DNA from 2 places in the Serratia nevei genome. Region 1 is predicted to be linked to the other one. Evidence: predicted binding sites of a transcription regulator. Region 1 holds the regulator's gene; the other holds the start of a gene.
What was found. Region 1 encodes PhoB, which activates phosphate uptake and scavenging genes when phosphate is short. Its sites were predicted from a motif close to CTGTCATAAAACTGNCNNAT; they were not measured.
Positions count from the first base shown of each region.

Region 1 (15,877 bases):
TTGCAACCCGGCCTGCTGGCCGGCCAGGCGCTCGCGTAGTTCCTGCGCCTTTTGCCACTGCTCGGCGGCCTGCAAGCTGGCCTGTTCACAGGCGGTTTGTTTGGCGCGCAGCTGTTCCCGCACCTCGGCGACTCGCTGTTCGCCGAACAGCGCCAGCCGCTGCGCGCGCCGCTCGGCGAGGGTCTTCTCGCCTTCCTGCCAGCGTTGAAGCAGGTCTTGCTGCTGTTGCAGGCTGTCGGCGTGGGTTTTCTGCAGCAGCGTAAAGCGCTCTTCGAGCAGCGCCAGCTGTTGCTGCGCCTGCTGCTGCTGCGTTTGCAGAGCGGCGAGCGCGTCTTTTGCCTGTTGTACCGCCTGCGCCGCCTGTTCATGCTGCTGCAGCGCGTGCTGCCCGCGCCGCTCTTCGTCGTCGCAGCCGCTCAGCCAGGCGCTGAGTTGCTCGCCCTCCGCCAGGGTAAAGTCGAATGCCAGCGGCGCGCTGAGCTGCTGCCATTGCTGCTGTTGGGCAGCCAGCTGCTGCTCATCCTGCGCGATAGCCTGCTGCTGGCGTTGCTGCTGCTCTTGCAGGCCTTCACAGCGGGTGCGCAGCTCGGTGCCCTGGGTTTGCAGTTTCTCGGCGAGGGTGCGCATCTCAACCAAGCGTTGTTCCGTCGCCGAAGGCTGCACCGCCTGATATTGCTCCACCGCCGGATGGCTGGTGGAGCCGCACAGCGGGCAGGGTGCGCCGCTCTGCAACAGGGCGCGCTCCGCTTCCAGGCTGACGATGCGTTTTTCCAACTCGTGGATCCGCTCCACTTCCTGCAGCTGCGCCTTGTGCTGTTTGAATTGCTGACGCGCGTTCTCCAGCTGGTGTTGCAGCCCGGCGAGCTGCGTTTGCCGCTCGGCGTGCTCCGCCTGTTGCCGGGCCAGACGCTCGCGGGTCTGACGGTAAAGGGAAGCGAGCGTGAATAACTGCTGGCGCGTCGGGCGCAGATCCGTCAGGACGCTCAGGCGCTGGCGCAGCGGGGCCAGCGGGGTTTGCGCCTCCAGCGCCTGCTGCCGTTGCCGTTGAGCGGCCAGCGCTTCGGTCAGCGCGTTCAGCTGCTGCTGATGCTGTGCGGCCTGCGCCGTCAGCTGGCTGCGCTGGGCGGTGAGCTGCTCCAGTGCGGTCTGCTGCTGGGCGCACTGCTGCGTGGCGGCATCGCCGGCCTGTCGCCGCTCGGCCTGCGTCGACTGCAGTTGGGCGATCTGATGGTCGAGCGGGGCGACCTGGTCATCGATCAGCTGTTGCTGCTGCCGCATATGCTCGGCATGGGCTTGCTGCGCCAGACGGGCCTTTTCCACCGCCTGCTGCAGCGGCGCCAGCTGCGCCGAGTGTTGCTCCTGTTGCTGCGTCAGCTGGGCTGCCTGCTGTTGTATCGTCTGCAGCTCGGCGCGGCAGCGATCGCGTTCGCCGCGCAGCGGCCGCAATTTCTCGGCCGGTTCGCTCAGCGCCAGCCGCTGCAGCTGCGGGGCGGCCTCGGCCTGCTCGCGCTGGGCGGTTTCCAGCCGCCGTTGCCCCTCGTTTTGCTGTTGCTGGAGGCGCTGCCATTGCTGTAGCCAGCTCAGCGCCTGTTGCTGTTGCTGGGTTTGCTTGCCGAGAGCGCTTTCCTGCGCGCTCAGCGCCGTCAGCCGTTCAGTCAGGGAGTGGCGCTGTTCATCGTTCAGCAGCTCGATGCCGCTGGCGCGCTGGTGCAACGCATCCAGGTCGGTTTTGGCCTGCTTGTGGGATTCGAACACCTGTTCGGACAGCCGCCCGTAGATTTCGGTGCCGGTCAGCTCTTCCAACAGCTCGGCGCGATCGTTGGCGTCGGCGTTGAGGAACGCGGCGAACTGCCCCTGAGACAGCATCATCGATTTGGTGAAGCGGCCGAAGTCCAGCCCGGTGATGGCGGCGGTGATCTCCAGCTTATCGCGCACTTTATCTGCCAGGATCTTGCCGTCCTCGCGGCGCGCCAGTTCGACCTTCGGCGCCTGCAGATTGCCGTCCGGCGCGTTTTTGGCGCGGCGCTGGCTCCAGAAGGCGCGATAGCCGACGCCCTTGACCTCGAATTCGACCTCCGCCAGCGATTCGGCGGTGTGGCGGGTCATCAGTTCATTCTGGCTCGGCGTGACGTTGAGACGCGGCGTCTGGTGGTACAGCGCCAGGCAGATGGCGTCCAGCAGGGTGGTTTTGCCCGCGCCGGTCGGGCCGGTAATGGCGAACAGGCCGTTGCTGGCGAACGGCTCGGCGGTGAAGTCAATTTTCCACTCGCCCTGCAGCGAGTTGAGGTTTTTTAACCGCAGGCTGAGGATCTTCATGGGTGAGTCTCTTCAGGATTGTGCTGCACCGCATCGACCACCTGGCGGAACAGTTGATGCATCCGCCTTTGGCGCGCTTCGGGCATGTCGGCCTCCTGTGCCAGGCGCCGTTCGAACACCTCGTTGACGCTCAGCTCGTTCAGCGTTTCCTTGTCCTGCTGCGCGATCGCCTGGCGGCGTTGCTCTTTGCTGCGCCGCAGCAGCACCACTTCCACCGGCAGCTCATCCGCCATCAGCTGGATACGGCGCTGGATATCGCTGAGGTAGTCCTGCGTCGCCACTTCGATATCCAGCCACACCGGCAGCTCGCCGGCATAGTCGGCAAATTGCTGCAGCTGCCGTTCGATCTCGGCCAGATCGCCTTTGATCAGCTGCATGGGCTGGAACTGCGGGATCGTTAACGCTTCTACCTGCTGCAGGGCACCGTCGGCGAAATCCACCAGGAAGACGCTTTTGGCTTTGCCCAGTTCATCGAAGCTGAGCGGAATCGGTGAGCCGCTATAGCGAATATGTTCCGACTTGGCGACGTTCTGCGCGCGGTGAATGTGGCCCAGCGCGATGTAATCGGCAGGGGGGAAGGCCTGCGCCGGGAAGGCATCGAGGGTGCCGATATAGATGTCGCGCACCGAGTCGGAGGTGGTGACGCCGACGGTGGTCAGGTGGCCGGTGGCGACGATCGGCAGCGGCAGGCCCAGCTGCTCGCGGCGTTCGCAGGCCGCCAGATACAGCGCCTGGTAATGTTCGGCAATGGCTTCCTGCAGCGCCTGCTGTTTCTGCGCGCCGGATTCGCCGGCGCGGCTGGTGAGCAGATCGCGCGGCCGCAGAAAAGGAATGGCGCACAGCACGGCGCCCGGCTGGCCGTCGCGCCGGTTAAGCACCACGATCTGCTGCTCAAGGGAGCCCTGCGCACTCGCGATCACCGTGGTGTTCAGGCAAGAGAGCAGTTCCCGCGATTCGTTCAGCGTCGCTACCGAGTCGTGGTTGCCGCCCAACACCACCAGTTGGCAGCCGGTGCGCTGCAGTTCCACCACGAAGCGGTTGTACAGCTCGCGGGCGTAGCTGGGCGGCGAGCCGGTATCGAACAGGTCCCCGGCGACGATCAGCGCATCCACCTGCTGCTGCTCGATCTGTTCGATCAGCCAGTTCAGAAAAGCCTGGTGCTCGGCGGCGCGGCTTTTGGTGAAAAAGTACTGGCCAAGATGCCAGTCAGAGGTGTGGATCAGGCGCATGACACTCCCGGATGCAAAGGTAATGGCGATGATTATAAAGGCCGCGGCGGCGCCTGTCCCGGCGCAATAGCGACGACTACGGAATGATTTTTCTTTGCACCGGGAAATAATCGCTATGCTTACTGCCTATAACAGCCGCTTTTTTTCATAAAAGTGTCACAAAACTGACGCATAATGGCGCCCGCAAAGTCGCTAACACATTGGCAGGATTGACGATGGCAAGACGCATACTGGTGGTGGAAGACGAAGCGCCGATCCGTGAGATGGTGTGCTTTGTGTTGGAACAGAATGGTTACCAACCGTTGGAAGCCGAGGATTATGACAGCGCCGTGACGCGCCTGTCTGAGCCGTTCCCTGATTTGGTGTTGCTCGACTGGATGTTGCCCGGCGGTTCCGGCATTCAGTTTATCAAACATATGAAGCGCGAAGCGCTGACCCGCGATATTCCGGTCATGATGCTGACCGCGCGCGGCGAAGAGGAAGACCGCGTGCGCGGCCTGGAAGTGGGGGCGGATGATTATATCACCAAGCCGTTCTCGCCCAAGGAGCTGGTGGCGCGCATCAAGGCGGTCATGCGCCGCATTTCACCGATGGCGGTGGAAGAAGTGATTGAAATGCAAGGGCTGAGCCTGGATCCGTCCTCCCACCGCGTGATGGCTAACGATCAGGCGTTGGACATGGGGCCGACCGAGTTCAAGCTGCTGCACTTCTTTATGACCCACCCAGAGCGGGTTTATAGCCGTGAGCAGTTGCTTAATCACGTCTGGGGCACTAACGTTTATGTGGAAGACCGTACCGTTGACGTGCATATCCGTCGGCTCCGCAAGGCGTTAGAAACCAGTGGGCATGATAAAATGGTTCAAACCGTTCGGGGCACCGGCTACCGGTTCTCAACGCGCTACTGATCGCGCCGCGCTGGAGAATATGCCGTGTTAGAACGTCTGTCGTGGAAGAGGCTGGCTCTGGAGCTGGCTCTTTTTTGTCTGCCCGCCTTACTGCTGGGGCTGATTTTCGGTTATCTGCCCTGGTTCCTGCTGGCCTCCGCGCTGGCTGCGCTGGTGTGGAATTTCTACAACCAGCTCAAACTCTCCCATTGGCTGTGGATCGACCGCAGCATGACGCCGCCGCCCGGCCGCTGGAGCTGGGAGCCGCTGTTCTATGGCCTGTATCAGATGCAGCAGCGCAATCGCCGCCGCCGGCGCGAGCTGGCGCTGCTGATCAAGCGCTTTCGCAGCGGGGCCGAATCGCTGCCTGATGCGGTGGTGATGACCACCGTCGAAGGCAATATCTTCTGGTGTAATGGGCTGGCGCAGCATCTGCTCGGCTTCCGCTGGCCGGAAGACAACGGCCAGCACATCCTCAACCTGCTGCGCTATCCGGAATTCAGCCACTACCTGCAGCAGCAGGAGTTCTCGCGCCCGCTGACGCTGCAGCTGAACAACGAACACTACGTCGAATTCCGCGTAATGCCTTACTCCGAAGGGCAGCTGCTGATGGTGGCGCGCGACGTCACCCAGATGCGCCAGCTGGAGGGCGCGCGGCGCAACTTCTTCGCCAACGTCAGCCATGAGCTGCGCACGCCGCTGACGGTGCTGCAGGGCTACCTGGAGATGATGGGCGATGAAGAGCAGGACGGCTCGCTGCGCAGCAAGGCACTCAGCACCATGCAAGAGCAGACCCGTCGGATGGACGGGTTGGTCAAGCAGCTGCTGACGCTGTCGCGCATTGAGGCGGCGCCCAATGTCGACATGAACGAACGGGTGGATATCCCGCTGATGCTGCGGGTGTTGCAGCGCGAGGCGCAGTCGCTGAGTGGTGGCAATCACGAGATCACCTTCCGGGTTAACGAACAGCTCAACGTGTTCGGTAATGAAGACCAGTTGCGCAGCGCGGTGTCTAACCTGGTGTACAACGCGGTCAACCACACGCCGAAGGGCACCCATATCGAAGTGAGCTGGCAGCAGACGGCGCACGGCGCGCAGTTCCAGGTCAGCGACAACGGGCCGGGCATCGCCGCCGAACACCTTCCGCGCCTGACCGAGCGTTTTTACCGCGTCGACAAGGCCCGTTCGCGCCAAACCGGCGGCAGCGGGCTGGGGCTGGCGATCGTCAAACACGCGCTCAGCCATCACGACGCGCGGCTGGAGATCCTCAGCGAGCCGGGGATCGGCACACGCTTTATCTTTACCTTACCCAACCGGTTGATTGTTCCCGCCGCTTTATCAGAGAATGCGGTGAAAAATTAACGCGAGACACCGGTATGACCCGAATAACCCGAGGGCTGTTGCTTTGCCTGGCGCTGCTGGCCGGACGCGGCGCGCTGGCGCAGCCCGATGGCATGTTGGCGGGCAACCTGTCCAGCGTCGGCTCCGACACCCTGGCGAATCTGATGGCGCTGTGGGCGCAGGATTTCAGCCGGCATTACCCCAACGTTAACCTGCAGATCCAGGCCGCCGGCTCGTCGACCGCGCCGACCGCGTTGGCGGCGGGCGCCGCGCAGCTGGGGCCGATGAGCCGGCCGATGAAGGCCGCCGAGGTTTCGGCGTTCGAACACCGTTACGGCTATGCGCCGGTGGCGGTGCCGGTGGCGGTGGATGCGCTGGTGGTGTTGGTGCATCAGGACAACCCGCTGCGCGGCCTCAATCTGCAGCAGCTCGATCGCATTTTCTCCGCCACCCGGCGCTGTGGCGAAAGCAAACCGCTGACGCGCTGGGGCGAGCTGGGGCTCAGCGGCGACTGGGCGACGCGCTCGCTGCAGCGTTTCGGCCGCAACTCGGCATCCGGCACCTACGGCTATTTCAAACTGCGCGCGCTGTGCGGCGGCGATTTTATGCCGCGCGTCAATGAGCTGCCCGGTTCGGCCTCGGTGGTGCAGGCGGTGGCCGGTTCGCTCAACGGCATCGGCTACGCCAGCATCGGTTTTCGCGCCAGCGGCGTGCGGCTGCTACCGTTGGCGGAGTCGGGAGAGGACTATGTCGCGCCTACCGCCGCCAACGTGCGCAACGATCGCTACCCGCTGTCGCGCTATCTGTATATCTACATCAACAAAGCCCCCAATCAACCGCTGGAGCCGCTGACCGCCGCGTTCCTCGATCGCGTGCTGTCGACCGCAGGGCAGAGCCTGGTCAATCACGACGGCTATTTGCCGCTGCCGCCGGGCGCCTTGCAGAAGACCCGTCAGGCCCTCGGGCTGCAGCCGCTCGCGTCGGCCACGGTGCAATAAGCGACAAAAAGCGGCGTAATTTTCGCCTTTTTTCACGGCCAAATGGAGCTTATACCACGCGAAAACCGGGCATTTACTGGCGTTTTCGCGCGGTAAAGTGGTATATGCTTCACGTTTCGTGAATTCGTTGTTCAAAAATGATACAAATCATGTAGTGTATATTTATTGATAGCCAATATGATCGACTGGTGGCTAAAGTTTATATGGTCGATAGCTCTGCTTTTCGCCGTGTGGCTTGCCTTGAAGCGCTATAAACGTTTACCTTAGCCCTCGTTGTCGGATTAAACCTCCATTTTTATAACTCCTAAAATTTTGCCCATCTTCATGAGCGGCCACTTTCGAATAGGGACATAAACGCCGGATCGACTGCGTTTAGGGTGCTTATTTGGCGCTGCAACGATCGGGCATGCCGGCAACCGGGTGGGGCGTTACGCCACCACGCTATCGGACAATTTTTTTCATTTGAACAGGCAACACGACATCGTATGAGTCATCGTTTAACGTCAAAAGATATCCTGGCACTGGGCTTCATGACCTTTGCCTTATTCGTTGGGGCTGGGAACATCATCTTCCCGCCGATGGTCGGCTTGCAGTCCGGTGAACACGTCTGGACCGCGGCGCTGGGCTTCCTGATCACCGCCGTCGGTCTGCCGGTCATCACCGTCATCGCGCTGGCGCGCGTCGGCGGCGGCATCGACGCCCTCAGCTCACCGATCGGCCGTGGCGCCGGCCTGCTGCTGGCGACCGTCTGCTACCTGGCCGTCGGCCCGCTGTTCGCCACGCCGCGTACCGCCACCGTGTCCTTTGAAGTGGGTATCGCCCCGCTGACCGGCGACGGCGCCATGCCGCTGTTCATCTACAGCCTGGTGTACTTCGCGCTGGTGATCGGCATCTCCCTGTATCCGGGCCGCTTGCTCGACACCGTCGGCCACGTGCTAGCACCGCTGAAGATTGTGGCGCTGGCCGTATTGGGCATCGCCGCGTTGCTGTGGCCTGCCGGCGCGCCGATCCCGGCGACGGCGGCTTACCAGAGCGTGCCTTTCTCCTCCGGCTTCGTTAACGGCTATCTGACCATGGATACGCTGGGTGCGCTGGTATTCGGCATCGTTATCGTCAACGCGGCGCGCTCGCGCGGCGTGAAAGACGCCGGTCTGTTGACCCGTTACACCATTCTGGCCGGTTTGATCGCCGGCGTGGGCCTGACGCTGGTTTACCTGAGCCTGTTCAAGCTGGGCTCCGGCAGCGGCGCGCTGGTGCCTGACGCCACCAACGGTGCGGTGATCCTGCACGCTTACGTTCAGAACACCTTCGGCGGCCTGGGCAGCTTCTTCCTGGCGGCGCTGATCTTCATCGCCTGTATGGTGACCGCAGTCGGCCTGACCTGCGCCTGCGCCGAGTTCTTCGCGCAATACCTGCCGTTCTCGTACAAGACGCTGGTATTTATCCTGGGCCTGTTCTCGATGGTGGTGTCCAACCTCGGCCTGAGCCACCTGATCCAGATCTCCATTCCGGTGCTGACCGCGATTTATCCGCCGTGCATCGTGCTGGTGGTGCTGAGCTTCACCCTGCGTTGGTGGCACAGCGCGCCACGCATCATCGCGCCGGTGATGCTTGTCAGCCTGTTGTTTGGTATCCTTGACGCGGTGAAAGCCTCCAGTTTCCAGCAGCTGCTGCCGGCCTGGACCACTCACCTGCCGCTGGCAGAGCAGGGGTTGGCATGGTTGCCGCCTTCGCTGCTGATGCTGGTGCTGGTCGCGATTTATGATCGGGTGTGCACGCGTTCCCGAGTGACCGCGCACTGATAATTCCCCGGCTTAATCCAGGGCCACGGACATGTCCGTGGCTTTTTTACGTTTAAAACTATGGGTCATCTTCATGCAACAACAGTCACCCACCACGGCCCCCGACAATAAGCTGAAACGCGGCCTCAGTACGCGTCATATCCGCTTTATGGCGCTGGGATCGGCCATCGGCACCGGGTTGTTCTACGGCTCGGCGGACGCCATCAAAATGGCCGGCCCGAGCGTGCTGCTGGCTTACCTGATCGGCGGCATCGTGGCCTTTATCATCATGCGCGCACTGGGGGAGATGTCGGTCAACAACCCGCAGGCCAGCTCGTTTTCCCGCTACGCGCAGGACTACCTCGGCCCGATGGCGGGTTACATCACCGGCTGGACCTACTGCTTTGAAATTCTGATCGTCGCCATCGCCGACGTGACCGCCTTCGGCATCTATATGGGGGTCTGGTTCCCGGAAGTGCCGCACTGGATCTGGGTGCTGAGCGTGGTGCTGATCATCGGCGCCATCAACCTGATGAGCGTCAAGGTATTCGGCGAGCTGGAGTTCTGGTTCTCGTTCTTCAAGGTCGCCACCATCATCATCATGATCGCGGCCGGCATCGGCATCATCATCTGGGGCATCGGCAACGGCGGGCAACCGACCGGCATTCATAACCTGTGGTCGAACGGCGGCTTCTTCAGCAACGGCTTTATCGGCATGATCCTGTCGCTGCAGCTGGTGATGTTCGCTTACGGCGGCATTGAAATCATCGGCATCACCGCCGGCGAAGCCAAAGATCCGAAAAAATCGATTCCTAAAGCCATCAACTCGGTGCCGTGGCGCATTCTGGTGTTTTACGTCGGCACGCTGTTCGTCATTATGTCTATCTACCCATGGAACCAGGTGGGCACCAACGGCAGCCCGTTCGTGCTGACCTTCCAGCATATGGGCATCACCGTGGCGGCGGGCATTCTCAACTTCGTGGTGATCACCGCTTCGCTGTCGGCGATCAACAGCGACGTGTTCGGCGTCGGTCGCATGCTGCACGGCATGGCCGAGCAGGGCCACGCGCCGAAGATGTTCAGCAAGGTGTCGAAACGCGGCATTCCCTGGGTGACGGTGGTGGTGATGATGCTGGCGCTGCTGCTGGCGGTATACCTCAACTACATCATGCCGGAGAGCGTGTTCCTGGTGATCGCGTCCCTGGCGACCTTCGCCACCGTGTGGGTGTGGATCATGATCCTGTTCTCCCAAATCGCCTTCCGCCGCAGCCTGAGCAAAGAGCAGGTGAAGCAGCTGGCGTTCCCGCTGCGCGGTGGGGTGTTCACCTCGGTGGTGGCGATCGTGTTCCTGGTGTTCATCATCGGCCTGATCGGCTACTTCCCGACCACGCGCGTCTCGCTGTACGCCGGCCTGGTCTGGGTGGTATTGCTGCTGGCGGGATACTGGTTTAAGGTCAACCATCAGAAAAAACGCGCGCCGCTGGCGACGCAGCAAGACTAAATGGAAAAACACCGGCTGAGGCCGGTGTTTTTTTAGCGTTTGTCTTCCACTTCATCCTCCCCGGCGGCGCGCGCTTCGATACGCATGTCGCCGCCGTTAAGGCGTTCTTCCTCTTCCTCGCCGGCGCAGCGCGCCAGCACTTCGCGAATGTCCTGCATGTTGCTGCTGAGGGCGCTCAGCGAAGGTTGCAGATTGCGGGGCATGCGGCTTTCGTCCAGCGAAGCGCTGTGCAGGCAGCCGATAAACAGCAGGGTGGCCATCAGGGCAAACAGCCGATGACGTAACCGTTTCAGCAAGGGCTTTCCCTCTCGGTGGTGAAGGTGATGGCGCATTAACGCCGTTTTCGCCGGGGAAAAGAAGGGGATGGAGATATCTGCTGGCAATTGAAAGAACATCATTACCAGCAGACACAGTTACGTCAGCCGACGTCAGGAAGCGTTCGCGTTTTGTAGAAGCATACCGCGCAGGTCATTGCCGGTTGGCGTTTGATGCACGCGCAGGCCGAACTCGTCGATCACCGCCAGAATATGGTCGAAAATATCCGCCTGAATGCTTTCATACTCCGCCCAGACCGTGGTGTTGGTGAAGGCGTAGATTTCCAGCGGCAGGCCTTCCGGCGTCGGCGCCAGCTGGCGCACCATCAGCGTCATGTTCTGGTGAATGCGCGGGTGAGCGCGCAGATAGGCTTCCAGATAGGCGCGCAGCGTGCCGAGGTTGGTCAGGCGGCGGCCGTTGAGCGGCGAGGCCAGATCGACGGCGATCTCCTGGTTATGCTGGCTCAGCTCCTGGGTCTTGACGTTCAGGTAGCTGTGCAGCAGCGGGTTGCGCTGCAGGCGGCGCTGTTCCTCTTCCGACAGGAAGTGCACGCTGCCGGTGTCGATATTCAGGCTGCGTTTGATGCGACGCCCGCCGGATTCCGACATCGACCGCCAGTTTTTGAACGAGTCGGAGATCAGCGCGTAGGTGGGAATGGTGGTGACGGTGTTGTCCCAGTTACGCACTTTGACCGTGGTCAGGCCGATGTCGGTGACCGCACCGTCAGCGCCGTATTTCGGCATTTCCAGCCAGTCGCCGATCTTCAGCATATCGTTGGCGGAGAGCTGAATGCCGGCCACCAGCCCGAGGATCGGATCCTTGAACACCAACATCAAGACCGCGGTCATGGCACCCAGGCCGCTGAGCAGCAGCAGCGGCGATTTGCCCATCAGCAACGAAACGATCATGATGCCGATCAGGATCGCCGCCACCAGTTTCAGGCCCTGGAAAATGCCGCGCAGCGGCAGCTGATTGGAGATCGGACTTTGGCGCAGCAGCGCCAGCAGCGTATCCAGCAGCGAGAACAGCGACAGCAGGGTGAAGGCGAGGATCCACACCTGCGCGGCGGTGACGATCACCGCCTGGGTCTGGCTGCCGCTCTGCAACCACAGCGTCGCCTGGATGCTGATGATCACCCCTTGCAGCAGCAGCGCCACGCGCTGGAACAGTTTGTATTGGGTGATGGCCTGTTGCCAGACGCGCTGCGATTGCTGGCCACGGCGCTGAAGGGCGGCCAGCACCACCCGGTGCAGCACCAGGTGGATCGCGACCGAGATCAGGACAATCAACCCCAATACCATCAACAGCGACATCACTCCGCCGAATTCCAAACCAAACTGTTCCAGCCAGCGCGTTATCTGTTGTTGCATTACCGCTCCTTAAAAAATGCGCAAAAAATATCCTGTAAACTTAAAACGCGTTAGCCTAAGGGGTAACGTGCAGGATTTGTGCCTGTTTACCTTTTTTTACATCGGGTTAGCGTTATTTTTCGGTCTCCGCCCCCCGGCTCATCCCCGGGTTTTGCGGCCAGAGAGGAGGGGGAGTTGCACTTAACGTGGCATTGTTCGCTTCTTGAAGAACGCCGTCGATTTCGTTTGGTACAGCAGGAGAAACAGTATGCTTAACGCCTGGCATCAACCGGTCCCGCCTTTTGTGGTGAAGCAAGGGCAACGTTTGGATATCACGCTGTGGTTACAGGGGGATGAACTGCCGGAACGGGTGTTTTTGCGCGCCGAACCGGACAACGAAGAGTGGCTGCTGGTGATGAAAGCGCAGCGCCACGAGGGAATGCGGCGCTACCAGGCCAGCCTGACGCTGAATGAGGGCGAGCCGACGCGGCGTTACTGCTTCAAGCTGCTGTGGGCCGATCGCCAGCAGTGGTTCGGCCCGCAGGGCTGGTCGCCAACGCCGCCGGGCCAGCTGGCGCAGTTCGCCGTCGACGAGCCCGACCATGGCCCCGAGTGGGTGGCGGATCAGCTGTTCTACCAGATTTTCCCCGATCGCTTCGCCAGCAGCGGCGGCGAGCACGGCATCCAAAGCGGCAGCTACCGCCATCACGCGGCCGGCGCCGAGGTGATTCGGCGTGACTGGCAGCACCCGTTGGAGGATCGCCACGCCGCCTCGACCTTTTACGGCGGCGATCTGGACGGCATCAGCGCCAAACTGCCGTATTTGCAGCAGCTGGGCGTGACGGCGCTGTATCTGAACCCGATTTTTACCGCGCCGAGCGTGCATAAGTACGATACCGAGGACTATTACCAGGTCGATCCGCACTTTGGCGGCAACGCGGCGCTGCAGCGTTTGCGAGTGAGCACTCACAAGGTGGGCATGAAACTGGTGCTGGACGGGGTATTCAACCACACCGGAGACTCGCATCCGTGGTTCGACCGCCATCGCCAGGGCGAAAACGGCGCCTGTCACCACCCTGATTCACCGTATCGCGGCTGGTTCAACTTTTACCCGGACGGCCGCGCGCTCGACTGGAAGGGCAACGCCAGCCTGCCGAAGCTCAACTTCGCCGAGCCGCAGGTGGCGGAAGCGATCTATCGCGGGGAAGGCAGCGTGGTGCGCCACTGGCTGCGCCCGCCGTACAGCATCGACGGTTGGCGGCTGGACGTGGTGCATATGCTGGGGGAGAACGGCGGCGCCACCGGCAACCTGCACCACCTGGCTGGCATCTATCAGGCGGTGAAGCAGGAGAACCCGCAGGCCTACGTCTTGGGCGAGCACTTCGGCGATGCGCGCCGCTGGCTGCACGCCGGCGTGGAGGATGCGGCGATGAACTACATGGGGTTCGCGCTGCCGGTGCGGGCATTTTTGGCGGGGCTGGACGTGGCCTATCACCCGGTGCGGCTGGACGCCGCCGGGTGCGCGCAGTGGATGGACGGTTACCGCGCCGGGCTGCCGCACGGCCGCCAGCTGATCCAGTTCAACCAGTTGGACAGCCACGATACCGCGCGTTTTCTCACGCTGTTGCAGGGGAACGCGGCGCGCATGCAAATGGCAGCGGTGTGGTTGCTGAGCTGGATTGGCGTGCCTTGTCTCTACTACGGCGATGAGATTGGTCTGGACGGCGGCAACGATCCGTTCTGCCGCAAGCCGTTCCCGTGGGACGTCGGCGACTGGGACCGGCCGCTGTTGGCGCTGTTCCAGCGCATGGCGGCGCTGCGTAAACAGAGCGTGGCATTGCGTCGCGGCGGCTGTCAGGTGCTGTATGCCAGCGGAGAAACGCTGGTGTTCGTGCGCCTGTATCAGCAGGAGCAGGTGCTGGTGGCGCTGCAGCGCGACGGCAGCGGCCAGGCGCAGCTGCCGCACAACCCGCTGTTGGCGCGCGGTCCGTGGCGGCGTGTGGAAGGGCGGGGAGAGTTGAGCGAAACGGCAGGCGGGCTGCGCCTGCAGCTGGCGGAAGAGTCGGCCACCGTGTGGCGCTGCGAAGGCTAAAGCAACTGCGGGGGCCAAAGGGCCCCCGCGATAAAAGTGAGTAGGCGTTTACATCAGTAACCGACCGCAGAACCTGCCGGGCGACGCACGTCGTTGGCGCCGTACAGATAGCCTTCGCGCACCTTGCCGGAAACCGCCGAGTCGTTGCCGGAGTTGGCCGGGCTGACGCCCGCCGCGCCCGGCAAACCGACCAGAATCAGTTCGGCGGCGCCCCACGGCGTTTGCTCGACCATCTTATAGCCCATGCCGCTCAGCAGCTTCAGCGTATCGGCGGAAACGCCGCGCTGTTCGTAGTACACCTCATCCGGCAACCATTGGTGATGGATGCGCGGTGCGTCCACCGCTTCCTGCGGCGCCATGGCGTGGTCGATCACGTTCAACGCGGTCTGCAGGGTGATGGTGATGATGCGCGAACCGCCCGGTGAGCCCAGTACCATAAAGATCTTGTTGTCCTTGGTCACCAGAGTCGGGCTCATCGACGATAGTGGGCGCTTACCGGGGGCAATGCTGTTGGCTGTGCCCTGCACCAGTCCGTACAGGTTTTTCTCGCCCACTTTGACCGTAAAGTCGTCCATCTCGTCGTTGAGGAAGAAGCCGGTGCCCGGTGCGATCACCACGGCGCCGAAGCGGCCGTTGACGGTATAGGTGGTGGAGACGGCGTTGCCATCGTGATCGACGATCGAATAGTGGGTGGTTTCCGGTTTTTCATGCGGTTCCATGCCGGGCTGCACGTTTTCCGACGGCGTGGCCTTGTCTGCGACGATTTTCTTGCGGATCTGCTCGGCGTAGCTCTTGCTCACCAGCCGGTCGATCGGGTTCTTGATGAATTCCGGGTCGCCGAGGTAGGTGTTGCGGTCCATGTAGGCATGACGCATCGCTTCGGTCATGGTGTGAATGGCCGCCGCCGAGTTGAAGCCCATGCTTTTCAGGTCGTAGCCTTCCACCACGTTGAGGATTTCGCACAGCGTCACGCCGCCGGAGCTGGGAGGCGGCGCCGACACGAACTTGTAGCCGCGATAGCTGCAGGTAATCGGCGGCGTTTCGGTGACCTTGTAATTGGCGAAGTCGGCGGCGGTCAATATGCCGCCGCTCTGTTTGGCCGCCGCCTCCACCGCCTGCGGGATCTTGCCTTTATAGAAGGCGTCGGTTCCCCCTTTGGCGATGGCTTCCAGCGTATTGGCCAGATCGGTTTGCACCAGCTTGTCCCCCGGCTGCAGCGGGCTGCCGTCCGGGCGCAGGAAGATTTTGGCCGACTCGGGATCCTGTTTGAAGCGTGCGACGGTGGTGTCGAGGATATCGGTATCGGCGCGGGTCAGCACAAAGCCTTCGCGCGCCAGCCTGATAGCCGGCGCCAGCACCTGTTCGCGGCTCAGCTTGCCGTACTTCTCACGCGCGGTTTCCATCCCCAGCACGGTGCCCGGCACGCCCGCCGCCAGATAGCCGTACAGGCTGGCGTCTTTCTTTACCTTGCCGTCGGCATCCAGATACATGTTGGCGCTGGCCGCCGCCGGCGCGGTTTCACGGAAGTTGATGAAGGTGTCGGTGCCGTCCGCCAGGTGGACGGTCATAAAGCCGCCGCCGCCGATGTTGCCGCAGCAGGGGTTAACCACCGCCTGCGCATAGCCCACCGCCACGGCGGCGTCGATGGCGTTGCCGCCCATCTTCAGGATATCCACGCCGACCTGCGAGGCCAGGTGTTGCGAGGTGACCACCATGCCGTTTTTGGCTTCCACCGCCGGGTTGGATGCCGCATACAGGCTGCCGCTGACCAGCAGCGCCGCCATGGTCAGGGGTTTGCTCCATTTCTGTAAAAACATAGTTATTCCTACCCTGTCAGTTTTTTATTGTGTTGTGTTTGCTTGCCGCTGTTCACTTGCAAAGCGCGAGCCAGCGTTATTGATAGTAGCCGCAGATGGGCGTGCGCGCGGCGAGCAGGGTGGGAAATGTGAGCGGAAACAGGGAAATAAAGCACTGAAGGTGGGCGGTCTGCCCCATAAAGGGGCATAAAAAAACCGGCCGCGTGGGCCGGTTGATTCACTATCAGGCTGAAATTACAGCTTGGCAGCGTTTT
Region 1 covers NZ_CP149940.1:985,665-1,001,541, forward strand. Annotated here, with positions in the region: gene sbcC (exonuclease subunit SbcC) at 1-2,316, opposite strand, end outside; gene sbcD (exonuclease subunit SbcD) at 2,313-3,545, opposite strand; gene phoB (phosphate response regulator transcription factor PhoB) at 3,761-4,450, shown strand; gene phoR (phosphate regulon sensor histidine kinase PhoR) at 4,475-5,791, shown strand; gene V8N38_RS04660 (PstS family phosphate ABC transporter substrate-binding protein) at 5,806-6,768, shown strand; gene brnQ (branched-chain amino acid transport system II carrier protein) at 7,254-8,570, shown strand; gene proY (proline-specific permease ProY) at 8,644-10,050, shown strand; gene V8N38_RS04675 (hypothetical protein) at 10,083-10,346, opposite strand; gene V8N38_RS04680 (mechanosensitive ion channel family protein) at 10,479-11,735, opposite strand; gene malZ (maltodextrin glucosidase) at 11,983-13,806, shown strand; gene ggt (gamma-glutamyltransferase) at 13,860-15,623, opposite strand; gene V8N38_RS04695 (peroxiredoxin C) at 15,858-15,877, opposite strand, start outside.

Region 2 (15,877 bases), 1.2 Mb from region 1:
TCGCCATGTGGCCGGTGGAGGTGCCGCCGATCAGCGCGACGCGGCGGTTGAAGTCGGCCACCTCACCGGAGACGCCGGTGGCGCCCAGCGTGCCGAGAGTGCCGGCGTGGGCGTCGATGATCGACACGCTCACCGCCGTGCCTGCGATCAGCCCCATCTCGCTGGCGGCGCGCTGGGTCAGGCCGTGGCCCAGCGGCTCGCCCATCATTTTGACGTCGCTGCCGATCTTGGCCGCGTCATGTTCCAGCACGTCTTCCAGCCCGATCTGCTGGAAGTAGCTCTTGTCCCAGCGCTGTTCGTGGCCGAGATAGGTCCACTTGCACACCGTCGAGCACAGCGAACGGGTGGCGTCCTGGGTGGCACGCCAGGTGAGGAAGTCCGGCAGATCGAACAGGTAACCGGCGTTGGCCCAGGTGGTGGGCATGTGCTGTTTCAGCCACAGCAGTTTCGGCGTCTGCATCTCCGGCGAAATGATGCCGCCGACGAAGTCCAGCACCCGGTGTTTGGTGGCGTTGATGCGCTCGGCCTGGGCGATCGCCCGGTGATCCATCCACACGATGATGTTCTGTTCGGTGCGGCCGGAGGGGCTGACGGTCAGCGGCTTGCCCTCTTTATCCAACACCACCAGCGAACAGGTGGCGTCGAAGCCCAGCCCCTTGACCTGAATCGGGTTGATGTCGGCCTGGTTGACCGCGTCGCGCACCGCATTGCACACCGCCTGCCAGATGTTATCCGACGACTGCTCGACGAAATCCGCCTTCGGTCGGTACAGATCGATGGCCCGGCTGGCCTGGCCGACCATGCGGCCATTGAGATCGAATACGCCCGCGCGCGCGCTTCCGGTGCCCACATCTACGCCAATAAAATAGCTCGCCATTATTTTCTCCTCAGGCTTTTCGATTCTGTAACGCGATAAACAGGATCAGCACGCCGCCCCACAGGGCCATGGTCAGGTAGCTGCTGACCCCCAGCAGATTGAGGCCGCTTTCCAACATTTGCAGCACGATCAGCGCCAGCACCAGCCCCAGAATACGGCCGAAACCGCCGTCCGGGTTAATGCCGCCCAGCACCGAGGCCAGAATGGTCACCAGCAGATAAGATTCGCCGTAGCCGGCCTTGGCCGAGTTGAACTTGGCCATCATCAGCAGGGCGGCGCCCCAGCCGAGCAGCGCCGACAGGATATACACCGCGATCTGCACCCGTGCGGTGTTCACGCCGCTGAAGCGGGTGGCCTGTTCGTTAGAGCCGATCAGGTACAGGCTGCGGCCCAGCGTGGTGTGCTCCAGCAGCAGCCACAGCCCGGCCGCCACCAGCAGGAACAGGATCAGCGCCACCGGCACGCCGAGTACGGCGCCGTTGCCGAGAAATTGAATCGCTGCCGGGAAGCCGGAGATCACCGCGCCGTTGGACAGCAGGATATTCAGGCCGGTGATCAGCGTCATGGTGCCGAGCGAGGCGAGGATTGGCGAGACGCCGATCCAGGCCACCAGCGCGCCGTTCAGCGCGCCGATCGCCACCGCCACCAGCAGGCCGGCCAACAGCGCCAGCGCCAGGAACAGCGGCTGGTCGGGATGGCTGACGATGATCGCCGCCATCACCAGCGAACAGGCGTTAGCGCCGGCGATGATCGACAGGTTGATGCCGCCGGTCAGCATGGTGATGCCCATGCCGAGCGCCAGCAGGCCGAGGATCGGCAGCTGCGAGGCGATCGACTGGAAGTTGCCGAGGCTGAAGAAGCGCGATCCGAGCAGCCCGGCGAAGAGCAGCGCCACCGCGATGATGATCGCGCCCTGCAGGCGAATGATCCGATCGCTTGGGATCAACCGAGTTAACTGCGTCATGTCAGATCTCCTTGAGCAGCTTGCGTTTTTCGTTCCAGGCGGTGGTGCTGATGCTGATCAAAATGATCGCGCCGCTGAATACCTGGTGCCAATAGGCCGAGACGCTGAGCAGCGTCAGCCCGTTTTGCAGGAAGGCCAGCAGCACCACGCCGAGCAGGGTGCCGGTCAACGAGCCGCGGCCGCCGCTCATGCTGGTGCCGCCCAGCACCACCGCCGCCAATACCGTCAGTTCGAAGCCGAGCAGCGAGTTGGGGGCCACCGACTGGGTGATCTGCGCCTGCACCACCGCCGCGACGCCGGCCAGAATGCCCATGTAGCCGTAGACGCAAAAATGCAGCCGCAGCAGGTTCAACCCCAGGCGCGACGCCGCGTCGCGGTTGCCGCCCATCGCGTAGATCTGGCGCCCCAGCCGGGTGCGGTTCATCAGCACGCCGGTGACGACGATGGTCCCCAGCAGGCACAGCAGCGGCAGCGTCAGGCCGTAGTCGTAGCCGTCGGCGCCCTGGAACGAGAACCAGTTGATGCCGTTCATGAACCAGTCCGGGAAGCCGTACAGCCAGGTGCCGTTAGTGGCGTACACCAGCAGGCCGTAGAACAGGTTAAGGGTGGCGATGGTGATGATGATCGCCGGCACTTTCAGCCAGTACACCAGGAAACCGTTCACCAGCCCGAGCAGCAGGCCGACGCCAATCGCCAGGGCGAACGCCAGCGGAAAGCTGCCGCCGTGCTGGATCACCCAGCTGGCCATCACATACTGGGCGATGGCGGTGACCGCCGGGAACGAAATGTCGATGCCGCCGGCGATCAGCACCACGAACAGCCCGCAGGCCAGGATGCCGAGAATGGCGTAGCTGGTGGCGACGTCGGTCAGGTTGCCGAGCGTCAGGAATTCGTCGGTGCCGGCGCTCAGGCCGATCGCCAGCAGCAGCACCAACAGGCCGAGATAAAACTCGTGCCGCCCGGCCAGGCGGGCCAATAATGACTTATCCATTCACCACCTCGGCGATCTGTTGCTCGGTACTCTGGTGCGGCGCGAATTCGGCGATCAGTTCGCCCTTGCGCATCACCATCACCCGATGGCTGTTGTAATAGGCTTCCGGGATCTCGTCGCAGATCATCAGCACCGCCATGCCCAGCTGCGCCAGATCGCGGGCGATCTGGTAGATCCCCTCTTTGTTGGCGATGTCCACGCCGACGGTGGGCGAGTCGAGGATCAGGATCTTCGGCTGGGTCGCCACCCATTTGGCGATGGCGATGCGCTGGGCGTTGCCGCCGGACAGGGTTTTCACCGGCAACGCGCTGTCGGACACCTTGATGTTCAGATCGCGGATCAGCCGGTTGACCAGCTCGGTCGCCTTGGCGTGATCCAACAGCCCGAGCGAGGTATGCAGCCGATCGAAGACGGTGACGATGGTGTTGTCGTAGATGGATTGTTCCATGATCAACCCCTGCGTCAGGCGATCCTCCGACACATAGCCGATGCCGTGGCGCACCGCTTCGCGGTTGTTGTGCAGCTGCACCGCCTGGCCCTCGATGCGGATCTCGCCGCTGTCCGGCCGCGTCATGCCGAACAGGCTGAGGCACAGTTCGGTGCGGCCGGCGCCGAGCAGGCCGACGATCGAGACGATCTCGCCGCCGCGCAGCGCCAGATTGACGTTGCGGTATTTCTCGCCGCGGCTGAGGTTGCGCACCTCGAGCAGCGGCGCCTGTTCGGCCGGCGGCAGCGGCGGCAGCGGGCTGTAGTGGAAGCGTTGGCCGGTCATCAGGAACGCCAGTTCATGGCTGTCCAGTTCGCTGGCCGGCCAGGTGCCCACCAGCTTGCCGTCGCGCATCACGCTGATGCGATCGGCGACTTCCATTACTTCATCCAATCTGTGGCTGACGAATACCACGCAGATGCCGGCCGCCTTCAGCTCGTTGACCACCCGCAGCAGGCCGTCGACCTCCTGGCGGGTCAGCGAGGCGGTCGGTTCGTCCATGATAACCAACCGCGCCTCGGCGGCGATGGCGCGGCAAATCGCCACCAGTTGCCGATCGGCGATCGACAGTTTTTCCACCTTTTTATCGGGGTCGATGCGTATGCCGACCCGCGCCATGGCGTCGAGCGCCGTCTGGCGCATCACCCGCTTGCGCACCCAGAAGCGGCCGCCGGGCAGGTAACGGTGAATGGCGATGTTCTCCGCCACCGTCAGGTTGGGGAACAGCGACAGGTCCTGGTAGATCACCTGTATGCCGTAATAACCGGACAGCTGCGGCGTCAGGGCGTGGAAGAGTTTGCCTTCCAGCGAAATGTTGGCGCCTTTTTCCGGCTGATAAACGCCGGAGATGATTTTAATGATGGTGCTTTTGCCGCAGCCGTTTTGCCCGGCCAGGCAGTGCACTTCGCCTTTATTCAGCGTCAGGTTGATCTGGTCTAATGCCAGCACGCCTGGGAATCGCTTGCTGATATTCTCCAGGGTGATAAATGCGGGGGAGGCTGTCATAACGTTAACCTGTGCTTGCGTAGCGGCCGAAGCCCTGGGCGCAGCAACGCTGCGCCCCTACGAGGGTTTAACTACTTTCCCGGTGTGGCGAAATTACGCGAAAAATCAGAATCCAAGCGATTGGGCGTTGTCTTTGGTCACTTCCAAAATCTTATTAAACCGAATCACTTTGTGTTCCATATCGACGTCAGCCTTGCCAAGGCCCTCGATCGACAGGTCTTTGTTCACTTCCTTGCCCTGCAGCAGCTGGTCGGCCACCGTCACCAGCGCATAACCGGCGTCTTTCGGATCCCACAGCAGCGCTTTCTTGATGTCGCCGCGCATCAGGTAAGGGGCGGCCTGCGCCGGCATGGCGATGCCCACCACCGCGATTTTGTCCTTGGCGCGTTTCTTGGCCACCGCCTGGCCGGCGCCGATCGGGCCGAGCGAGCCGAAGCCGATGATGCCCTTCATCTGCGGATAGGTTTTCATCAGATCCAGCGTGGTGGCGTAGGATTTGTCGATGCTTTCCGCCACCGGCAGGCGCGAGGTGACTTCAAACATGTCCGGGTATTTTTCTTTCTGGTATTTGATGGCGGAGTCGGCCCAGGCGTTGTGCAGCGGCACGGTCAGCGAGCCGACGTAGATCGCATAGCCGCCTTTGCCGCCCATGTCTTTCGCCAGCTCATCGACGTTGGCCTGCGCGTATTTCTCGCTGTCGATGGTCTCGATGTCCCACTGGCCGATCTGCTGGTCCGGGGATTCATGGGTCAGCACCACGATGCCTTTGTCGCGCGCTTTTTTCAGCACCGGCTCCAGCACCTTGGCGTCGTTCGGCACCACGATGATGGCGTTGACGTTCTTGGCGATCAGATCCTCAATCACCTTGACCTGCGCGGCCGGATCCGGCGTAGAAGGGCCGGTCTGGTAGGCGTTGACGTCGAGTTTTTTCGCCGCTTCGTTGACGCCCACTTCCATGCGGTTGAACCACGGAATGCCGGTCACTTTAGCGACCACGGCAATCTCATACTTATCAGCGGCGAACACAGGTGTTGTCGATAACATGCACGCAGAAACCACACATGCATTTAATAATGCGAGGTTAAATTTCATTAGCTGTACCTTTTTTTATCTGTAGGGGTGGCGGTTTTTCCACCGCTGCAGATTACAAAGGAATGGAAGAGGGGGCGTAGCTGAAGTTAATGAAATGTGATCTGTGCACATTTAAGTAAAATAATGGCGTATTTAGTGTTAAATAAATGTTTAATTATTTGGTGGTGGTAAATTTACTACCGATTAATAAGCAATAAAAAACCTTTTATTAACTTTTATTTAACGTATTGGCATCATTTGGATGGAGGGAAAGCATAAAAAAATGCCGGCGCAGAGGCCGGCATTGAAGCATTTAATCGATGTGTGAACAAGATCACCTTTAAGGCGGATTACAGCACGCCCTGCGCCAGCATGGCGTCCGCGACCTTGACGAAACCGGCGATATTCGCGCCGTGCACGTAGTGGGTTTGCTTGCCTTCGCCGCCGTATTCCACGCAGGCGTGGTGAATATCGGCCATGATATGTTGTAAACGTACATCCACTTTCTCTGCCCGCCAGCCGATGCGCGCGGCGTTTTGCGCCATCTCCAGTCCCGAGGTGGCGACGCCGCCGGCGTTGGCCGCCTTGCCAGGCGCGAACAGCACGCCGGCGTCGAGGAAGGCGTCGGTGGCCTGGATGGTGGTCGGCATGTTGGCACCTTCCGCGACCGCCTTCACTCCGTTGCGGATCAGCGTTTGCGCCGCCTCGAGATCCAGTTCGTTCTGGGTGGCGCACGGCAGGGCGATATCCACCGGCACGTTCCACGGCTGCTGGCCCGCCAGATACGTCAGGCCGCGTTCGCGGGCGTAGTCCGCCACCCGGCCGTAGCGTTGGTTTTTGATCTCCGCCAGGTGCGCCAGCTTCTCAGTGGTGAAGCCGTCTTCGTCCACCAGGGTGCCGCCGGAATCCGACACGGTGATCACGCGCGCGTCCAGCTCCAGCGCTTTCTCGATGGTGTACTGCGCCACGTTGCCGGAGCCGGACACCGCCACCCGCATGCCCTCAAAGCCCAGGCCGTGGCGCTGCAGCATGGCGTCGGTGAAGTAAACCAGGCCATAGCCGGTCGCCTCAGGGCGGATCAGGCTGCCGCCGAAGGAGAGGCCCTTGCCGGTAAATACGCAGGCGGTATTGTTGGACAGTTTTTTCATCATGCCGGCCATAAAGCCGACTTCGCGGCCGCCGACGCCGATATCGCCGGCCGGCACGTCGGTGTCCGGGCCCAGATGGCGATACAGCTCGGTCATCAGCGCCTGGCAGAAGCGCATGATCTCACCCTGGCTTTTGCCCTTCGGATCGAAATCGGAGCCGCCTTTGCCGCCGCCCATCGGCAGGGTGGTCAACGCGTTCTTGAAGGTCTGCTCAAAACCGAGGAACTTCAGGATCGACAGGTTCACCGACGGGTGGAAGCGCATGCCGCCCTTGTAGGGACCGATAGCCGAGTTGAATTGTACGCGGAAGGCGCGGTTGACCTGCACCTGGCCGCGATCGTCCACCCAGCTGACGCGGAACTGAATGACGCGCTCGGGCTCCACCAGGCGCTCCAACAGCGCCTGTTCGCGATAGTGCGGGTTGCGTTCGATAAACGGCCACAGCGAGGTGAATACTTCGCGCACCGCCTGCAAATATTCCGGCTGGTGGGGGTTATGGCGTTGTAACGAGGACAGGAAAGACTCTACCGATACGGCATATTCCATGGATAACTCCTTTTCGCATTAAATTTCCCCTGCTATTTCTTATAGATATGGGTATAGGCAATGCCCGGGGGAGGATGTTGTGTCTTTAGCGACTATATCATCGGAGGGCGGTTGATTATCAAGCGATTAATCGGCGTGGCGGCATGAAAAACGCCCGCAGGGCGCGGGCGTTGGGCAGTTAAGTTAGCAAGTGCTTACTTTATTCGTCTTCTTCATCGCGCAGCGGCACGATCAGCATATCGATGTGCACGGTATTGATAAGCTGGCGAGCGGAAGACATCAGCTTGCTCCAGAAGTCCTGGTGGTGGCCGCACAGCACCAGGTCCATGTCGTATTTCTTGATGGCATCGACCAATACCTGCGCCAGATCGCCGCTGCCGCTCAGGGTCTCGGTGATCGGGTAGCCGGCGTTCTGCGACAGCTCGGTCAGCGCCTGATGGGTTTCCTCGGAGATGCGTTTTTGCATGTCGCCGAGATTGACGTCGATAAGGCCGGTATAGAGGTCGGAATAGTTGACATCGACGTGGATCAGAGAAACTTTAGCGTTGTACGGCCGCGCCATCGAGACGGCTTTTTCTACCAGGATTTTGCTTTCCGGGGATAGGTCCACCGCGATCAGTATGTGTTTGTAAGCCATAAGAATACTCCTTCCATAAACATGCCGATTAAAAAGGGTTAGCAGGCGTTCCGTTTACCCGCCTGGCGCTTTTGGTTCCATAGTATCATTCGGATAACGCAATGATATGTTGGGGCGATCACACTGCGCCGCATCGAAAATCTCTCCGCCCGATACCTTTCGTTGTACACCCGCGCGGCGTAAAAGCCTATGAATTATGCGGATGCTGACGGTCTGACCGCTTGAATTATAAGCGTTATTAAACAAAGTATAGCGCTAAATGTGCAATCAGCGCTCCAGATGTGGCTGCAGCAGGCTTTCAAACCACTCATGAAACACCGCCAGGCGGCGCGATCGCTGGCGGCGGTGGGGGTAGATCAGGGCGATCGGCATGGAGGCGGCGCGGTAACCGGGCAGGACTTCCAGCAGTTCACCGGCGTCGAGCAGGTGTTGCACGTCGTAGCGCGGGATCTGCATCAGCCCCAGCCCGGCGCGGCAGCAGGCGATATAGCTTTCGGCGTTGTTGACCACCACCCGGCTGGGCAGTTCGAGCCGTTGCGTATGGCCGTCGTCGGCCAGGTATTCCCAGGGGGATTCGCGGCCGGTTTTGGGCGAGGCGTAGCCGATGCTCCAGTGTCCCTCGACGAGATCGCCGGGCTGGCGCGGATGGCCGAATTCGCCCAGGTAAGCGGGGCTGGCGCAGTTGATCAGCGCGATATGGCCGAGCGGGCGCATTACCAGGCTGCTGTCGTGCAGATCGCCGACGCGCACTGCGCAGTCGACCCCTTCCTGCACCAGATCGATGGCGCGATCGGCGGAGCCGAGCACCAGCTGCAGGTGGGGATGGCGCCGCAGCAGGCCGGGCAGCGCAGGCGCGATCAGCCGGCGGGCGATGCGGCTCGGCACGTCGACGCTGAGCCGGCCGGAGGCCTGGCGCTGGCTGGCCTGAAACGACTGATCGATGTCTTCCACCTCGGCCAGCAGCGGGCGCAGCCGCTCGAGCAGCTGTTCGCCGTCGGCGGTCAGCCGCACCTGTCGCGTGGTGCGGTGCAGCAGGCGCACGCCCAGCTGCGTTTCCAGCTGTTGCACGGCGGCGGACACCGAGGCGCGCGGCACCTCCAGCGCATGGGCCGCCCGGATAAAGCTGCCCATTTCCGCCACCTGTACGAATACGCGGTATTGATTGAATCTGTCCATCTCGTTGACCTGCTGTTCCTTGGCGCCGTTTCTGACAGAGAGTGTAGCCGCATGGCGCGGTTGCGCGCGAGCAGGTGCGGGGGCATTTCCGCCCCCGTCGAACTTATTTGGTGGTGTAGCCGCCGTTGATCAGGATGGTTTGGCCGGTTACCCACCAGCCGTCGCTGACCAGGTGGCGGATGAACGGCACCACGTCTTCGATATCGGTCAGGCCGGTTTTGCTGAACGGCGACAGCGCCGCTGCCGTCTTGTGGTAGGCCACGGCGTCCGCGCCCTCCGCCGGGTAGAAGAACGGGGTGTCCATCGGGCCGGGGCCGACCGCCGTCACGGAGATACCGCGTTCGCCAAACTCCTTGGCGGCGGCGCGGGTGAAGTGTTCCACCGGCGCTTTGGTGCCGGCGTAAGCGGCGTAAAACGGCGTGAAGGCGCCGAGCAGCGAGGTGACCAGCGTGCAGATTTTACCGTTGTCGTTGAGGTGCTTGCCCGCCTCTTTCAGGAAGAAGAACGCGGTTTTGGCGTTGACCGCCGTCATCTCGTCGTACTCGGCTTCGCTGATGTCGACCATCGGTTTTTTCAGCACTTTGCCAACGGTATTGATGGCGATATCCGGCTTGCCGACGGCGGCGACCGCATCGGCGAACAGCTTTTCGACCGCGCCCGCGGTGGTGAGATCGGCCTGCAGCGCGACGCCTTGCGCCCCGGCGGCCTGAATGGCGGCGACGGTTTTTTCCGCTTCGGCTTGGGAAGCGGCGCTGTTGTAGTGGATCACCACCGCTTTGGCGCCTTGTTCAGCCAAATCGCGTGCGATCAGCCCGCCGAGGTTTTTGGCGCCGCCGGCGATGAGGACGGTTTTTCCCTTGATTGAATGGTTTGCCATAACAGTTTCCTTGGATGAACGTAACGGAAACCTGAGTCTAGCCAGCGTGGGGGGAAAGATCAGCGGCGTGGAGCGGGATAGACTATCCAGAAAAACCGACCAATCACAGCCGTTAGCCCGCCCCGGCGGAGGGCGTTTCGGCGCGGGGCGGTAAATTTTATCCACTGATCAGGCCAGTTTGCGTTTCATTAACCTACAATGATGGATATGGGCCTCATCATTTCCCCTCTGAGTGGAACCACGCTGTGCAAATCTCTCTGTGCGGTGCGGTAACGTCTCCGGAGGCGGTGGGTTATGGGCGTGGCCCGTGCAGGCAAAAAAGGGGATGAGAGCGGTAAGCTCCAGCAGAGTATCGGGTAATGAGGTAGGGCGGTTGGACCCGGCGGATGGCCGCGGATAACAACGCCTTGAGGGGGCAATCATGATCAGTACCGTCGCGCTGTTTTGGGCCTTATGTGTGGTGTGTGTGGTAAACATGGTGCGGTATTACTCTTCTCTGCGCGCGCTGCTGGTGGTATTGCGCGGCTGTGACCCGCTGCTGTACCAATACGTTGACGGCGGCGGTTTCTTCACCGCCCACGGGCAACCCAGCAAGCAGCTGAGGCTGGTGCGCTATATCTTTGCGCAACGCTATGTCGAGCACCACGATCCGGAGTTTATTCGCCGCTGCGAGCGGGTGCGCGGGCAGTTTATGCTGACCTCGGCCCTGTGCGGTCTGGTGGTCATCAGCCTGATAGCGCTGATGATTTGGTATTAATGCCTTCCTGTTTCCCTTGATGCAGGCAAAAAAAAAGGCGGCCTTTCGGCCGCCTTTCTCATGATGCTTATCGCTTAGATCAGCTTCAACGCGACCCAATACAGCGCACCGGAAAGCAGAATCGAGATTGGCAGGGTCAGTACCCAGGCCAACAGGATGTTCTTCACGGTTTTGCTCTGCACGCCGCCGCCGTCCACGATCATCGTCCCGGCAACCGCCGAAGAGAGGACGTGGGTGGTGGAGACCGGCATGCCGGTATAACTCGCCACGCCGATCGACAGCGCTGCGGTCATCTGGGCCGACACGCCCTGGGCGTAGGTCATGCCTTTCTTGCCGATCTTCTCGCCGATGGTGGTGGCCACGCGTTTCCAGCCCACCATGGTGCCGAGCGACAGTGCCAGCGCGACGGCGACGATGATCCACATCGGCGCGTACTCGACGGTCTGCAGCAGATCCTGACGCAGGTTCTTCAGGAAGCGCTGGTCGGCGGATGAGGTTTCCGGCAGCTTGGCGACTTTATCCGCCGTGTCGGTCACGCACATCAGCAGGCGGCGCAGGTGGCTGCGCTGCTCAACCGTCAGCTGATCGTAGCTTTGCAGGTTGGTCAGCATGCCCTGAGCCAGCTCGATCGCCGGCATGGCGCGCGAACTGTCGCAGTGGAACTCAGCCGGCTTGTTCGGCGCAGCTTCATCATCCGGGCTTGGCACCAGCGGCGTCAGCGACACCGCATGCGACAGCGCGTCGCCGTGCTGCTGGTAATATTGCTGCAGGTGGGTCACGGCATCACGCGTACGGGTGATGTCATAGCCGGTTGCATTCATATTGACCACGAAGCCGGCCGGCGCAACGCCGATCAGCACCAGCATGATAAGGCCGATGCCTTTCTGGCCGTCGTTGGCGCCGTGCGAGAAGCTGACGCCAATCGCCGACAGGATCAGCGCGATACGGGTCCAGAACGGCGGCTTGCGTTTGCCGTCGACCTTTTCACGTTCCGCAGGGGTCATGTGGATACGCTGGCGTTTCTTGGTGCCACTCCAATAGCGGCGCAAGGCGAACACCATCACTCCCGCCACCATCATGCCGACCAGCGGCGAGAACAGCAGAGAAAGGAAAATACCAATCATTTTCGGGACGTTAAGCGCATCCACCACCGAAGTGTGGGTCATCAGGGCGTTGGTTAAACCGACACCGATGATTGCGCCTATCAGCGTATGGGAACTGGAGGCCGGCAGACCGAAATACCAGGTGCCGAGGTTCCAGATGATTGCCGCCAACAGCATGGAGAAGACCATGGCTAATCCGTGTGCTGAACTGACGTTCAACAACAGATCGGTAGGCAGCAAGTGGACGATGGCGTAAGCAACACTCAAACCGCCGAGCATTACGCCAAGAAAGTTGAACAAACCTGCCATCACGACCGCAAGTTGCGAGCGCATGGCGCGGGTATAAATAACTGTAGCGACCGCATTGGCCGTATCATGAAAACCGTTGATGGCTTCATAAAACAACACGAACAACAATGCGAGAATTAACATCAGGCCGGTATGGAAATCCAGGCCAGCGAACAAATGCAGCATAAGCGTTACGCCAGTTTGTGGACATGAACGCCGCGCATTATCAGTGACAACCGGGGCCGGGGAAAAGGAAAATATGACGTTTTTTTGATTTGGACATGACGAAATGATGGCGTGTCTATAACAAAAATATGGAATATCAACGCGTTATTCTCCTCTGACCTCTGTAATATTTTCTTACTATGGCGTTGGCGGCGCCGGGGCTTTACAATCTGCCGCCGTGAATTTGGCGGTGACCGGCGGCGAAACGGCGTAATATGGCGCTCTTTTGTCGCGATTGTGGTTTTGATAAGTGAGGCTCAGGTGGAACAGTTTGATGTCGTAGTGATTGGGGCGGGCGCCGCCGGCATGTTTTGCGCCGCGCAGGCGGGGCAACTCGGTTGCCGCGTGTTGCTGCTCGACAACGGCAAAAAACCGGGCCGCAAGATCCTGATGTCCGGCGGCGGGCGCTGCAACTTCACCAATATGTACGCCGAGCCGGCGGCCTATCTGTCGAACAACCCGCACTTCTGCAAGTCGGCGTTGGCGCGCTACACCCAGTGGGACTTCATCGATCTGATCAACCGCTACGGCATCGCCTACCATGAAAAAACGCTGGGGCAGCTGTTCTGCGACGACTCGGCGCAGCAGGTGGTGGATCTGTTGGTCAAAGAGTGCGAGCTGGGCCAGGTGACGATGCGCCTGCGCAGCGAAGTGCTGGGCGTGGAGAAAACCGAGAACGGTTACGCGCTGGCGCTGAATGGCGGAAAAGTAAGTGCTCGCTCACTTGTGGTGGCCAGCGGCGGTTTATCCATGCCGGGGCTGGGCGCTTCGCCGTTCGGTTACAAGCTGGCGGAGCAGTTCGGCCTCAAGGTGCTGCCGACGCGCGCGGGGCTGGTGCCTTTTACCCTGCATAAGCAGCTGCTGGAGCATGTGCAGACGCTGTCCGGCGTCTCGGTGCCGGCAGTGATCACCGCCGAGAACGGCGTCAGCTTCCGTGAAAGCATCCTGTTCACCCATCGCGGCCTGTCCGGCCCGGCGGTGTTGCAGCTGTCCAGCTACTGGCAGCCGGGTGAGTATGTGAGCGTTAACTTACTTCCTGAGCTGGATCTGGCGGCCTTCCTGGATGACCAGCGCCGCCAGCACCCGAACCAAAGCCTGAAAAACACCCTGGCGTTGCACTTGCCGAAGCGGCTGGTGGAATGCTTGCAAACGTTGGGACAACTGCCGGAGGCCACGCTGAAGCAGCTGAATGCGCCGCAGCAGGCGGCGCTGGTGGATCTGTTGCAGAACTGGCGCGTGCAGCCGAACGGCACCGAAGGCTATCGCACGGCGGAAGTGACGCTCGGCGGCGTCGACACCAACGAACTTTCCTCCAAGACGATGGAAGCCCACAAGGCGCCGGGGCTCTATTTTATCGGCGAAGTGGTGGACGTGACCGGGTGGTTGGGCGGCTACAACTTCCAGTGGGCCTGGAGCTCTGCCTGGGCGTGCGCCCAGGCGTTGGCGGCGCAGGAGCGTTAAAACCCGCTCAGCCTTGAAACGTACCGGGTCACATTGGCCCGGCCTTGAGCTGATTCATTAATTTAATTTTAGTATCGCCGTCGAGAAAACTCGCTTCCAACGCCTGTCGGTTGCTGCGGTTAAAATCGTCATCCTGCCAGCCGAAGGCGTCATGCAACAGCTGGTACTCTTTGTTCAGCGTGGTATCGGCGACGGTGCGCGCATCGGTATTCACGTTCAGCCGCACTCCCATCCTTTTCAGCCGGTCTATCGGGTGACTGTCGATGCTGTCGAACAGATTGCAGACGAGATTGCAGCTGGGGCAGATCTCGAGCAGGACACCGGTGGCTACCAGGCGCTCGATAAGCGCAGCATCCTCGATGCTCCTGACGCCGTGGCCGATGCGCGACACCTGCAGCCTATCCAGCGTTTCCCGTACGCTGTCGGCGCCCTTCGCCTCACCGGCGTGGGCGATGACGTTGCCGCCGGCTTCGCGCACCGCCCGAAAGGCCGCTATGTGATTGGCCAGCGGGTAACGCGCTTCGTCGGCGGCCAAATCCAGCGCGACCACGCCGCGGCCCAGAAAGTTAACCACGAGCCCGGCGGTTTGCAGGCTGGCGGCCGCATCGAAATGCCGTAGCGTGCACAGGATCAGCCCGGCGGCGACGCCGTAAGTTTGCGCGGCGTCACGCATCGCGGCGAGCACCGTCTCGACCACCGCTTCACCGCTTAACCCCATCCGGGTATGCAGCAGCGGGGCAAAGCGCACTTCCGCATAAATGACGTTATCCGCCGCCAGCTGCGCGAACAAGTCATCGACGGCCAGCGTTATCGCCTGGCGCGTCTGCAGGAGGTCTATTTGCGGTGCGATCTTGTTTAAAAAGTCTCCGAGATCGGCGCATCGTTTCGGCGCGATAAATTGCCGATTAAAGGCCGTTCTGGTTATTTGCGGGTCGATCTTTTTGACATAGTGGTAGCTTAAACAGGTATCCAAATGGACGTGTAATTCCACTTTCTTCAATTTTCTTGGATCGAATTTCATACGGGCCACTTATTTCATTAACGGCTGAGATAACAACGAAAACAGTTTTTCTTTAAACAGGCCGGGTTTAATGCGGGTGATCACGCGGGCATTGGCCGGTTCGCCGGTCAGATGGGTGGAATCAATGATGTAATGGCCGTAAGACCTTTCACTTTTATATTCTACCCAGGAATACGCCTCCAGACTGGTCTCGACGATATCCGGGTAGAGCGCCACCGCCATGGTGGTCGGATCGGGCAAATCAAAGCCTTTACGCTCTGTGCGCCCGGCGTTGAACGCCATCAGCGTGCGGTTGCAGCGCACGGCAAAGCGCCCCAGTTCGCCGAGATGATGCAATCGTTCAATATCGTCCTCGCCAATAAACGCTTCTCCCATCCCGATCTCCCAACCGACGAGGGTGAGGGGCAGCCCGGCATTCAACACCAGATGGGCGGCCTCAGCGTCGGCGTAGAAGTTAAATTCGGCCAGCGGGGTAATATTGCCCGGCGTCAGCCCGGAACCGCCCATGACATAAACCCTTTTCACTTGTTCGGCCAGCGCGGGCGCTTTTAGCACCGCCATCGCGAGATTGGTCAGCGGCCCGAGGGTGACGATTTCCAGCTCGCCATTGAGCCGTGCGGCGCAGTCGATGATGGCGTCTACGGCATGAATGGGTGCGGCGGTCAGCTGCGGGTCGGGCAAGGCCATGTCGCCCATGCCGTCTTCGCCGTGAATGTGGTGCGAGTGATAGCGCGTGCGGAACAGCGGTTTCGCCATGCCGGCGTATACCGGAGGGGCATAGGTTCCCGCTTTTTCGACGCAGATAAGCGCATTTTTGACGCATTGTTCAAGCGGGCAGTTGCCTGCGACCGTGGTGATCGCTTCCACCCTCACGTCAGGCTCGCGCAACGCCATCAGCAAGGCGACGGCATCGTCGGAGGCGGTATCGGTATCTATCAAAATATGTCGCATGGCACTCTCCTTGGGTGGGGTCTGCGGAGAAAATACCCAGACGGCCCGAGGCAAAAAAGGTCAGATGTCCTGTTTCGTTCTGAAGCGTGCCGGCTATTCTGGGCGCAGTCGAAAAGATAGGATGCTAGACGTTAACGGATAAGCCCTGGGAGTGAATCGCCGTGAAAACTGTCGGTGACAGCAAGCTGAAAGAAGCGTTTATCGAAGCTCACGATCTGCGAACGGCGCTTTCGCCCCCGCTGCTGGCCGCCCTGCGCCTGGTCAGGGTCGAGGCCGGTGAATACCTGGTGAC
Region 2 covers NZ_CP149940.1:5,093,253-5,109,129, reverse strand. Annotated here, with positions in the region: gene V8N38_RS24400 (FGGY-family carbohydrate kinase) at 1-877, opposite strand, end outside; gene V8N38_RS24395 (ABC transporter permease) at 888-1,841, opposite strand; gene V8N38_RS24390 (ABC transporter permease) at 1,843-2,832, opposite strand; gene V8N38_RS24385 (sugar ABC transporter ATP-binding protein) at 2,825-4,324, opposite strand; gene V8N38_RS24380 (autoinducer 2 ABC transporter substrate-binding protein) at 4,430-5,416, opposite strand; gene gdhA (NADP-specific glutamate dehydrogenase) at 5,746-7,089, opposite strand; gene uspA (universal stress protein UspA) at 7,289-7,726, opposite strand; gene V8N38_RS24365 (LysR family transcriptional regulator) at 7,994-8,902, opposite strand; gene V8N38_RS24360 (SDR family oxidoreductase) at 9,006-9,779, opposite strand; gene uspB (universal stress protein UspB) at 10,201-10,536, shown strand; gene pitA (inorganic phosphate transporter PitA) at 10,611-12,113, opposite strand; gene V8N38_RS24345 (NAD(P)/FAD-dependent oxidoreductase) at 12,414-13,613, shown strand; gene add (adenosine deaminase) at 13,642-14,634, opposite strand; gene V8N38_RS24335 (nucleoside hydrolase) at 14,644-15,585, opposite strand; gene V8N38_RS24330 (Crp/Fnr family transcriptional regulator) at 15,747-15,877, shown strand, end outside.
Region 2: a site for PhoB is predicted at 12,119-12,138, ahead of pitA (inorganic phosphate transporter PitA). Genes of this name have one in related genera too.